Regions from separate parts of the Pseudobutyrivibrio sp. AR14 genome, predicted to be linked through region 3. Evidence: predicted binding sites of a transcription regulator. Region 3 holds the regulator's gene; each other region holds the start of a gene.
What was found. Region 3 encodes NrdR, which represses ribonucleotide reductase genes. Its sites were predicted from a motif close to CACAANATNTTGTG; they were not measured.

Region 1: BLP50_RS04400 (ribonucleoside triphosphate reductase) is a predicted target of NrdR. The motif match lies at 1,802-1,815, and genes of this name have one in related genera.
Region 2: nrdD (anaerobic ribonucleoside-triphosphate reductase) is a predicted target of NrdR. The motif match lies at 1,450-1,463, and genes of this name have one in related genera.

The regions. Positions count from the first base shown of each region.
Region 1 covers NZ_FMUY01000003.1:236,362-239,653, reverse strand. Annotated here, with positions in the region: gene BLP50_RS04400 (ribonucleoside triphosphate reductase) at 1-1,645, opposite strand, end outside; gene BLP50_RS04395 (tetratricopeptide repeat protein) at 1,952-2,905, opposite strand; gene BLP50_RS04390 (HlyC/CorC family transporter) at 3,116-3,292, shown strand, end outside.
Region 2 covers NZ_FMUY01000001.1:227,660-230,951, reverse strand. Annotated here, with positions in the region: gene nrdD (anaerobic ribonucleoside-triphosphate reductase) at 1-1,368, opposite strand, end outside; gene BLP50_RS01065 (hypothetical protein) at 1,575-2,633, opposite strand; gene BLP50_RS01060 (hypothetical protein) at 2,827-3,292, opposite strand, start outside.
Region 3 covers NZ_FMUY01000004.1:60,321-63,612, forward strand. Annotated here, with positions in the region: gene tig (trigger factor) at 1-205, opposite strand, end outside; gene rpiB (ribose 5-phosphate isomerase B) at 303-746, opposite strand; gene BLP50_RS04700 (YqeG family HAD IIIA-type phosphatase) at 789-1,328, opposite strand; gene BLP50_RS04705 (hypothetical protein) at 1,392-1,823, opposite strand; gene nrdR (transcriptional regulator NrdR) at 1,891-2,343, opposite strand; gene BLP50_RS04715 (hypothetical protein) at 2,646-3,292, shown strand, end outside.

The DNA of each region.
Region 1 (3,292 bases), on a different contig from region 3:
GGAACTGCTCTCTATCATGCTTTGCAAATCTGTATGTTGTAGACTCAGCAGGTGTAGCCTCAAGATTGTAGAGGTCACCGTACATCTCCTGATAATCAGAGAGTCTCTCACGCATGTGATTGAGAACGTCTTTTGTAAATTCCTGTACTCTCTTATCTGTCATATCAGCACGAAGCCAATTAGCATTAAGACCAACTTCGTTCATACCGATAAGTCCAATTGTAGAGAAGTGGTTGTTAAATGTACCAAGATATCTCTTAGTGTATGGATATAATCCCTCATCAAGAAGCTTTGTAATAACGCCTCTCTTGATTTTAAGTGAACGAGCACTAATATCCATAAGTCTATCTAAACGAGCATAGAAATCTGCCTCGTCCTTAGCCTGGTATGCGATACGTGGCATGTTGATAGTAACAACGCCAACAGATCCTGTGCTCTCGCCTGAGCCAAAGAAACCGCCTGACTTCTTGCGAAGTTCTCTAAGGTCGAGACGAAGACGGCAGCACATAGAACGAACATCGCTTGGCTCCATATCTGAGTTGATATAGTTGCTGAAATATGGAGTACCATATTTTGCAGTCATCTCAAATAAGAGTCTGTTGTTCTCAGTATCTGACCAATCAAAATCACGAGTAATAGAATATGTAGGGATAGGATACTGGAATCCACGGCCATTAGCATCACCCTCAATCATAATCTCAAGGAATGCCTTGTTGACCATATCCATTTCCTTCTTGCAGTCCTTGTACTTGAAATCCATTTCCTTGCCACCAACGATAGCTGGAAGCTCTGCCAAGTCATTAGGTACTGTCCAATCTAATGTGATATTAGAAAATGGTGCCTGTGTTCCCCAACGAGAAGGTGTGTTAACACCATATATAAATGCCTCAAGGCACTTTTTAACTTCTTCGTATGAAAGATTATCAGTCTTAATAAATGGTGCAAGGTATGTATCAAATGATGAGAATGCCTGAGCGCCAGCCCATTCATTCTGCATGATACCGAGGAAGTTTACCATCTGGTTGCAAAGTACTGAAAGGTGCTTAGCAGGAGCTGAAGTGATCTTGCCAGTAATACCACCAAGTCCCTCCTGGATAAGCTGCTTTAATGACCATCCTGCACAGTAACCTGTGAGCATTGAAAGATCATGAATGTGGATATCTGCGCTGCGGTGTGCATTTGCAATCTCCTCATCATAAATCTCTGAAAGCCAGTAATTTGCAGTGATTGCACCAGAGTTAGAAAGGATGAGGCCACCTACAGAATATGTAACTGTAGAGTTCTCCTTAACTCTCCAATCCTCTACCTTAACATAGCTATCTACTACATTTTTATAATCCAAAACTGTAGACTTCATGTTGCGCATCTTCTCGCGCTGCTTTCTATATAAAATGTATGCTTTTGCAACATCTGTATATCCAGTCTGCTCAAGTATATTTTCTACAGAATCCTGAATGTCCTCTACAGTGATTTTGCTCTCTTTAATTTTTGACTGGAAATCAGCCGAAACACGAAGCGATAATAAACCGATTATATCGTCATTGTATTCCTTTCCAGTTGCCTCGAAGGCCTTTGCGATTGCATCGTTAATCTTCCCCAAATTAAACTCTGCTATTTCACCATCTCTTTTTACTACGTCAAACAATTTTCCTCACCAATTTCCTTTCTCTAGTATCCTTAAAACATGTCAAAAAAGGACTCCCCCTGTAACCTTTTTGCTTTGCCAGCTAAGTGTTGCATTAAGGTACTTTCGACTTGAGTATATGTTATCAAAATATAGGGTGAGGGGTCAATGTTTAATCACTATATATTGTGCTTTTCGTCATTATTACCTAAAATCCCATTTCACTTTTGAATATTTTCTAGGTAGAATTACGATTCAACACACACAATATTTGGTATTTAAACATAAAAAAGACACACTACATATTGTAGCGTGTCTTTAGCATTTCTATCGCGTTTGTAGGAATATTAGCTCCTTTTTTGCAACCTCATCATTAGGGTAAGATTCAAGATATTGTGTCAATGCATCGCATGCTTCGGTGAACCTACCTAGGTGTTCAAGAGCTGAAACCTGTCCCTTCAAAAGGTCAGGCATATTGTCTATTGATTTAAGACTCAACCCAGCTTCATAGTACCCCAAAGCATTCTCATAATTTCCATTAGCCATCTCAATGTCACCTAAAGTAGCAAGTGCCTCGCTTGTGACATCTTCGGATTTTGCGTACTCTTCTAACAATTTCTGGGCCTTGTCATAGTCACCCTGATCCTGATATATCTTGGCGAGATAAAGTCTAGCCTCCACGATATCCTTGTCTACTGCCTTCTGCAATAACTCCTGAGCCTGAGAAGTCTGACCAAGCATATAGTTGATTCTGCCCTTGTAATAGCCAGCCTCCGCAGATTTATCCGAAATCTGGAGCGCATTATTTAAATATACCTTGCCCTGATCTGTATATCCAAGAGAATCAAGATTCTCGTATATTTCTATATAAAGAAGATAATTCTTTTTATCTACTTCAACAGCCTTATCATAATCCAAAATTGCCTTTCCTACCTCACCTTCAGAAGCATAAATACTTCCTCGCAAAAAGTAAGGCTCATAATTGTCGCCATCATATTTAATCAAAGCCTCGTAGGTAGCTGCCGCCCCCTCGAAATCGCCAGATTTAAACTGAGCTGCCGCTTTGTAGTAATTAATGTCTATTTCCAAATCAGTGACTTTTCCAATGGAGCACCTCAAAGCCTTATCAAATAACTTGATAGCAGTCTCATAATCACCTGCATCAAGGGCCTCTACTCCCTGGTCACGCAAGTCAATTTCCTTTTGACTATGTCCGCCACAAGCCACCATTGTTGCCGCAATATATAGAGATAATCCTATAACAAGAAGTTTCTTTTTCATAAATCATTTCCTAACTATAAGTATTAGAGTTACTAACACCACATCCCCTCGATGAATAACTCACTTACCTATTTACTTTAAAGCAAGTCAACCTAAATTGCCACACTAAATGTGCATTAATTCAAGTTCATCTTCTAGAGATTTTATTAAAAACGAATAAATGCTATAATCAAAGCTAATATTTAATATGTATATACGGGAGGTTTTTATTTGGATTCGCATACGACAGTTCGTTTTGTAATTCTTTTCATTTTGTTGGCACTATCTGCTTTTTTCTCATCAGCAGAGACAGCCCTTACAACAGTTAATAAAATAAAAATCAAAACCATGGCTGATGACGGTGACAAAAAAGCTGCTAGGGTTTTAAAGGTTATCAACCGTCCTAAG
Region 2 (3,292 bases), on a different contig from region 3:
GATGTGAAGCTTTCTAATCATCTCAAGGTAATAATCAAGTACCTCGTAGAAATCTCTAGATTCTTGACGAGACTTAGCAAGAATCATTGGAAGATGAAGTGAAACAGCTCCAATATTGAAACGTCCAATAAATACTGGCTCGTCATTATCATCTGCTGGCTTCATACCACCTCTTTCATACCAAGGAGAAAGGAAGGCTCTACATCCCATTGGAGAGATAACCTTGCCATATTTTTTGTACATGCTGGCAATATAACCCTCACCTGTAAGAGAAAGCCAATCAGGATACATAGTCTTTCTAGAGCAGTCAATTCCTGCCTCGAAAACATCCTCAAGCTCCTTGCCTGGTCCGTGAAGATTCTCGTCATACAAGAAGACAATCTTAGGGAATAAAACAGGCTTTTTAAATCCTGGCTTACCCTGCCCAATTGAGCGAACCTTAAGACAAGCCTTTGAAGCCATCTTAGCAAATACTGATGTGCCAAGTCCGATAGTAACAGTGATAAATGGATAGTCACCGCGGCTAGATGCAACTGTGTTGAACTTGTACTCCCAGCCCTGGAAACCCTGCTCCATCTCTCGCTCAACCTCGCTCATTGAAACCTCATGAGCCTTATCCTTATCAATACCTAAATCTAAATACTTAGCCAAATATTTATCGTATGACTTCTGAGCGTACTTCTCTAAAATCTGGTCTGCCTGAGGAATAGTAAATCCACCGTACTGCTGGCTTGCTGCCGAAAGTACAATATCGCCGATTACATCAAAGGCAACATCGAGACTCTTAGGCTCATTATAGAAAATATTGCCCATCTCAAATCCGCCCTCAAGAACTGACTTAACATCGAAAAGACAGCAGTTCATGGTATCGCGTCTAGCATTCATATCATGGATATAAATATAGCCATCTCTGATTGCCTGAACTTCCTCTGTAGTAAGGAAAAATTTCTTGTAGAGCTCTCGATTAAGCTCATTAAAAATCAACGAACGCTTTGTAGATACAAGCGCTGAATCGGTATTAGAATTCTCCTTATCACCGATGTACATGATGTTTTGAGACTTCTTATAAACATCATCCAACATCTGGACGAAATCCTGCTTATAGTTTCGGTAATCCCTGTAACTTTTCGCCACCATAGGGTTAACACGTTCCAAAGCACCCTCAACAATATTGTGCATCTGTGCAATCTCAATCTTCTCAAGGCCAAGCTCCTCCACTCTTTCCTCAACAAATTGACAAATGAAACGCTCCTGCTCAGGAGTAAATTTAACTAGCACACGTGTGGCCGACTTTCCTACAGCCTCAACCACCTTTTGAACATCAAACCGCTCTAACGCCCCGTCCTTTTTTACTACATACCTTTCCATTTACAGACCTCCGAAATTTATTGAAAATATCACATAATTTTTAAAAATTCAGTCAATATATAGATTTTTAAACAAAAAAACTACTAGATATTGTGTTGATAGAATTATACTACCACCACACTATCTAGTAGTCAATAGATTACATCACCACTAAATGAAGTTTCACAAAAGATTCAAATATCTGTTAGCAATACCTATGAGATTTATTAATAATTGGATTTAAAATATGATACCGAAACATTAAACATTGCCGTTCCGTCATCTAAGAACATGCAACTTGCAGACGCGTTATAGTCGTCTTTAGTATCCACAGTACTATAATCAGAAATAAAATCTTCATCATCAGACGAATGGTTTTCGATTTTTTCCTTAAATTCATCAGACACTTCTACTTTAGTATAGTATTCTTTGGCATCTATTAATCCTTTCTCATAGAATTCTTCAACCATATCTGTTAAATTAGCTATTTTATCTTCACATCTTCTAATATTAGCCTCACTTGAAAGATCCTTAAGGAAATAGCAAGAATAATCCATCATATCAATTTCGCCATCTTCATCTATCATTATCATAAGAGACTCATCTTCAAGCATATTTTCTGTTCGAAAATCAACAAAATAAGTATCATCTAGAAAGTCAGATGTGCAATTATATCCTCTTTTCTCACCAATTTTAATCATTGCATCAATCCTTGCATCCACATCCTTTGGATCGATTTTCTCATCTACTTTAGAATCTTCCTCGTCCTCTTTTTCTTCCTTATCTTCCTTATCTTCTTTTTCTAATTTTTCCTGTCTGGCAAGAATGGCATCAACATCCACATCATCTCCACCATTATGAAGCCAAGCAAATCCCATAACGTTAAAATTAATTAAAAGAAATGCTGCAATAGGAACTATTAAAATAAGCATGCTAGGGAAAACCACTGGAAGTTTAACACCGTTTGCCTTAGCAAGTGAACGGATACTATTACCCTGGTCCTCTAAAGTATATGGGTCGTTTGACTTTAATCCTTCCCAGTCTGGAGAATTCTTTGAACCAAGGCAAACTATAAATCCTACAATTGCAGAAATAGCAAAAATTGATGCAGCAACATAAAAAGCGTACTTTGAAGCATCATACCCTTTATTAAACCATAAACACTGGATATCAAATGCCCCTGTCACATTTACATATACAAACATTGCAATTAAAAGCAAAATGTTGATAATGGCAAAAATCTTTGCCCTATGTGCTCTCTTTAAAACCTTTTCATTGTTATTCATAAATTTTCTAACCCTTTCATAATTCATATAGTAGAGAAATAATATCTCTCTCAGCTAGGTAGTATATTACTACTTCCGCAGACAAAAATCAATAGAAAAAATAAAAAATCTAGCCCATTAGATTTCTCTAATGAGCTAGACGAATTAAACTATATTCTATTATCCAATATAAGAATTAGGAAACACGAAGTAACTAATTATATTTAAAGGTAGCAAGCGTATCTGCAAAGAATTCATCAAGTTCCTCGATGCTCATCTCAGGCACCTTCTCAGAATGGGTAGTAGATAGCTTTACAGTAATGACAGTTTCTTTTACATCAATACCGTAGAACACATATCTCATCTCACTGCCATCATCAGTTTTTTCAGTCCACTCAGCTCTTTTGGCAGGATAAGAACCAATTGTTGTATCTGTAAATTCTAAATCCTTAGGACTTATATCAGTGTTGTTTTCATATACAGCCTTCTCTGGGTCTGAATAAGCAGATGTACAGATAACCATAAAAGTACCAGAATAGAAATCTCCGCTTTCCACTCTGCCAAACATATCCCCCTCTTCACCTATAGAAGAAAGAGTTATCTTCCTTAAGTCGTAAGTAATCTCATAATCGAAATTACTCTTAAATGTATACATCTCATCTTCATCAGATGTGGTAGCA
Region 3 (3,292 bases):
TAGCAGCGTCCTCGTAGAAAATCTCAGCACCATACATCTTCTCTACCATGTTCTGAGGAACTTTGCCCTTTCTAAAGCCTGGAACAGAGATGCTGTTCTTCTGCTTGTTATATGCCTTTGTAATAGCCTTGTCGAGCTCAGCTGCATCAACTGTAACTGTGATCTTTGCCATATTCTTTTCAAGATTTTCTACCTGTACGTTCATTTATTACAATTCCTCCTCTATAATATATATCAGGTATGCCTATACTAGGCTAATTTTTTACGTGAATCCTCACATAGACCAAAAAATTATATCAGAACTATTCTTCATTTTCAATAGCAGATATCATATCAATTCTCACCTGATGTCTACCACCTTCAAACTCTGTATCAAGGAAAGACTTCACAATATCCTTTGCAAGCTCACTTCCTACTATACGAGCTCCAAAAGCAATCATGTTTGCATTGTTGTGAGCACGAATAAGTCTTGCTGTAGCTGTATCAGAGCAAACTCCACAGCGGATTCCCTTTACCTTGTTAGCTGCAAGTGAAATACCTACACCTGTTCCACAAATAAGCACGCCCAAATCTGCAGAACCTGCTGCCACCATTCTCGCAGCCTTTGCACCATACTCTGGATAATTGCAGCTGTCATGTGAATCTGTTCCTATATTAATAACCTCATGTCCAAGGCTCTCAATATACTCCTTAATCTCAAACTTAAGATCTGTTGCTGCATGGTCATTTGCAATTACAATTTTCATAATAAGATTCTCCTTTCGATTCCTCCCTGATGCATTTCTACATTATTTAAGAGGAACTTTATTTATGTTCTTTCCATATAATTTGTAAATTCTGTAGCCAAGTAAAATGAAAGCCTCAAGGAATCTCTTGAAGATAATCTGGATTTCTTCCTTCCATTTAAGTACTGGCTTAACCATGACTGAACGAATACCTGCACGATTGGCGCCCCACACGTCTGTGAGAATCTGGTCGCCTACAAAAATAGTGTTAGTCACGTCAGTGCCCATCTGCTCCATGGCTCTCTTGTAGCCAGATGCTGATGGCTTGTTTGCTTTATATATGTAGGTACAGTACTCAACAGCCTCCTTAAAGGTCTTAACTCTAGGCTCCTTATTGTTGGATAACAAAAGGGCCTGAAAGCCTAAATCGTGTAATTCCTTAAAAAGAGCCTTAGCTCTGTCGTCTGCTGGAGCGTTGTGTGGAACAAGCGTATTATCCACATCAAAAATAACTCCTCTGTAACCCTGGTCATAAAGCTTTTTAAAATCAATTGAATAGGTACTATCTACATAGTCTCTTGGATATAAATTTCTCTTACTCATAGGCTCGATTTTAACACAATAAAAGAAGCACATCAATTGATGTGCCTCTAAAAACGCATATTGTTATAATTTGAAATCCTCAACAACCGGCTTAACCTGCTGATCCTGAGGTGTCTTGTTCTGTACGAAGTACTGATAACGATGGATAAGTGAATCCTTCTGCATAGAAGATACTGCCTTTTCCACGTCAAGTGACTTAATATCACTATCAGCACCCTTTAAATCAAAGGACTCGCCTGGCTTGTACTGGCTGGCAAAATCATAAGCGCCAAATGTCTGTGCCTCTCTAGAAGCTGCAATCTCCTCATCGCTAATGCCACTAGTAGAATCCTCTACTGGAGTCTCTTCTACTGGCTCATCAACAGGTGCCATTCCAAGCTCTTGTCGTATTCTTATTGAATTGTAATCATAGAACCCTAAAGATGGGCGAATACCTGAAATATTCATTAAATATAACTCTCCATATTTGCTACCTGCACTTATTATATCGTCCAAATAGTCAAATATTTAACCCCCATAAAACCTGTAACTACTTGTAAAAACTCTCCTAGCCCCCAAACAGCTATTTATCTAAGACTCTCTTGAGCTCATCCATAAAGGTATTAACGTCCTTAAATTCGCGATAAACAGAAGCAAATCTAACATAGGCAACCGGATCAACATTCTCAAGATGCTCCATTACTATCTCACCGATTTTAGTGCTAGGAATCTCCTTCTCTTCTAATGAGAAAATCTCTGTCTCGATCTCGTCAACTACCTTTGAAATCTGGGCAGCAGCAACCGGTCTCTTTCGACATGCGATTAGAACACCCTTCTCGATTTTAGTCCTGTCGTATGGCTCTCTATTGTTATCCTTTTTAATGACGATAAGCGGAATAGTCTCAACCTTTTCATAGGTAGTGAAACGCTTGCCGCACTCTGGGCAAGAACGACGACGTCTAATGCTTGTGTTGTCATCTGCAGGTCTTGAATCAATTACGCTAGTATCTTGGCTACCACAAAATGGACATTTCATTCAAAAAATCCTCCCAAAGCAATATTTCCTTACACTATATCTAGTAGTATTTTATCATTTTGACAACAAGTGTGCAACACCCCAAAACCGCAATAATATTGTATCTTTCAGCAACTTTCTTTATACTATAAATCAGCATATTTAGTAAGGAGGGGAAAATGTCACCAAGTCATCACTCATCGAGTAGTCATAGCTCACATTCTAGTAGCCACTCGCACCACAGTTCATCTAGATCACATAGCAGCTCTTCTAGAAGCAGAAGTCATCACAGTTCTAGTTCTCACTCTAGTTCCTTTTTAGGAATGGGAAGTATATTTTCAAGGAATACTACACCAGTTTACAGAAATAGAACTAATCAACCTAAAAATTATTCTGGAGTCACTCCTAAAATTTATCGTTGCAAGTACCATGACTATGTTCATTACAATGAACCATGGACAGACGAATCAACAGGTGTGGAATATAAAGCGGGTTACTATGATGAAGACGGAAATTTTTATGAAGATGTTGTCTTTTCTAAACAGGGCGTAGTATCAGATTCTACTACTGCCGTATGTAAATGTGACTATTGCGGTATGGAGGATTCTCGCCCTTGGCCAGACCGTGAAAAGCCATGTATTCATTGCGGTGGAACAATGCATCTTGTATCCCAAATAGATGCTTTGGTAGATGATGAGAATGATTCATCAGACAGCTATTCATATGATGATTCTTACTCAAGAGAAAAATCTTCAGCTCACTCAGCCATATATCTTTTAATTGTAGGAATGCTGTTTTTCTCACTTTTTTCTGGCATCATTGATACTTATCATGAAAACCAGCGTGAGACCTATTACAGTCCATCAAGTTTCCAGTCGAACTCCTTTGATTCCAAAGATTATAGTGATAATTATTCTGACAGCTATTCAAACAGCTATAATATCCCTACCTTAGGTGACTACATGTTCCT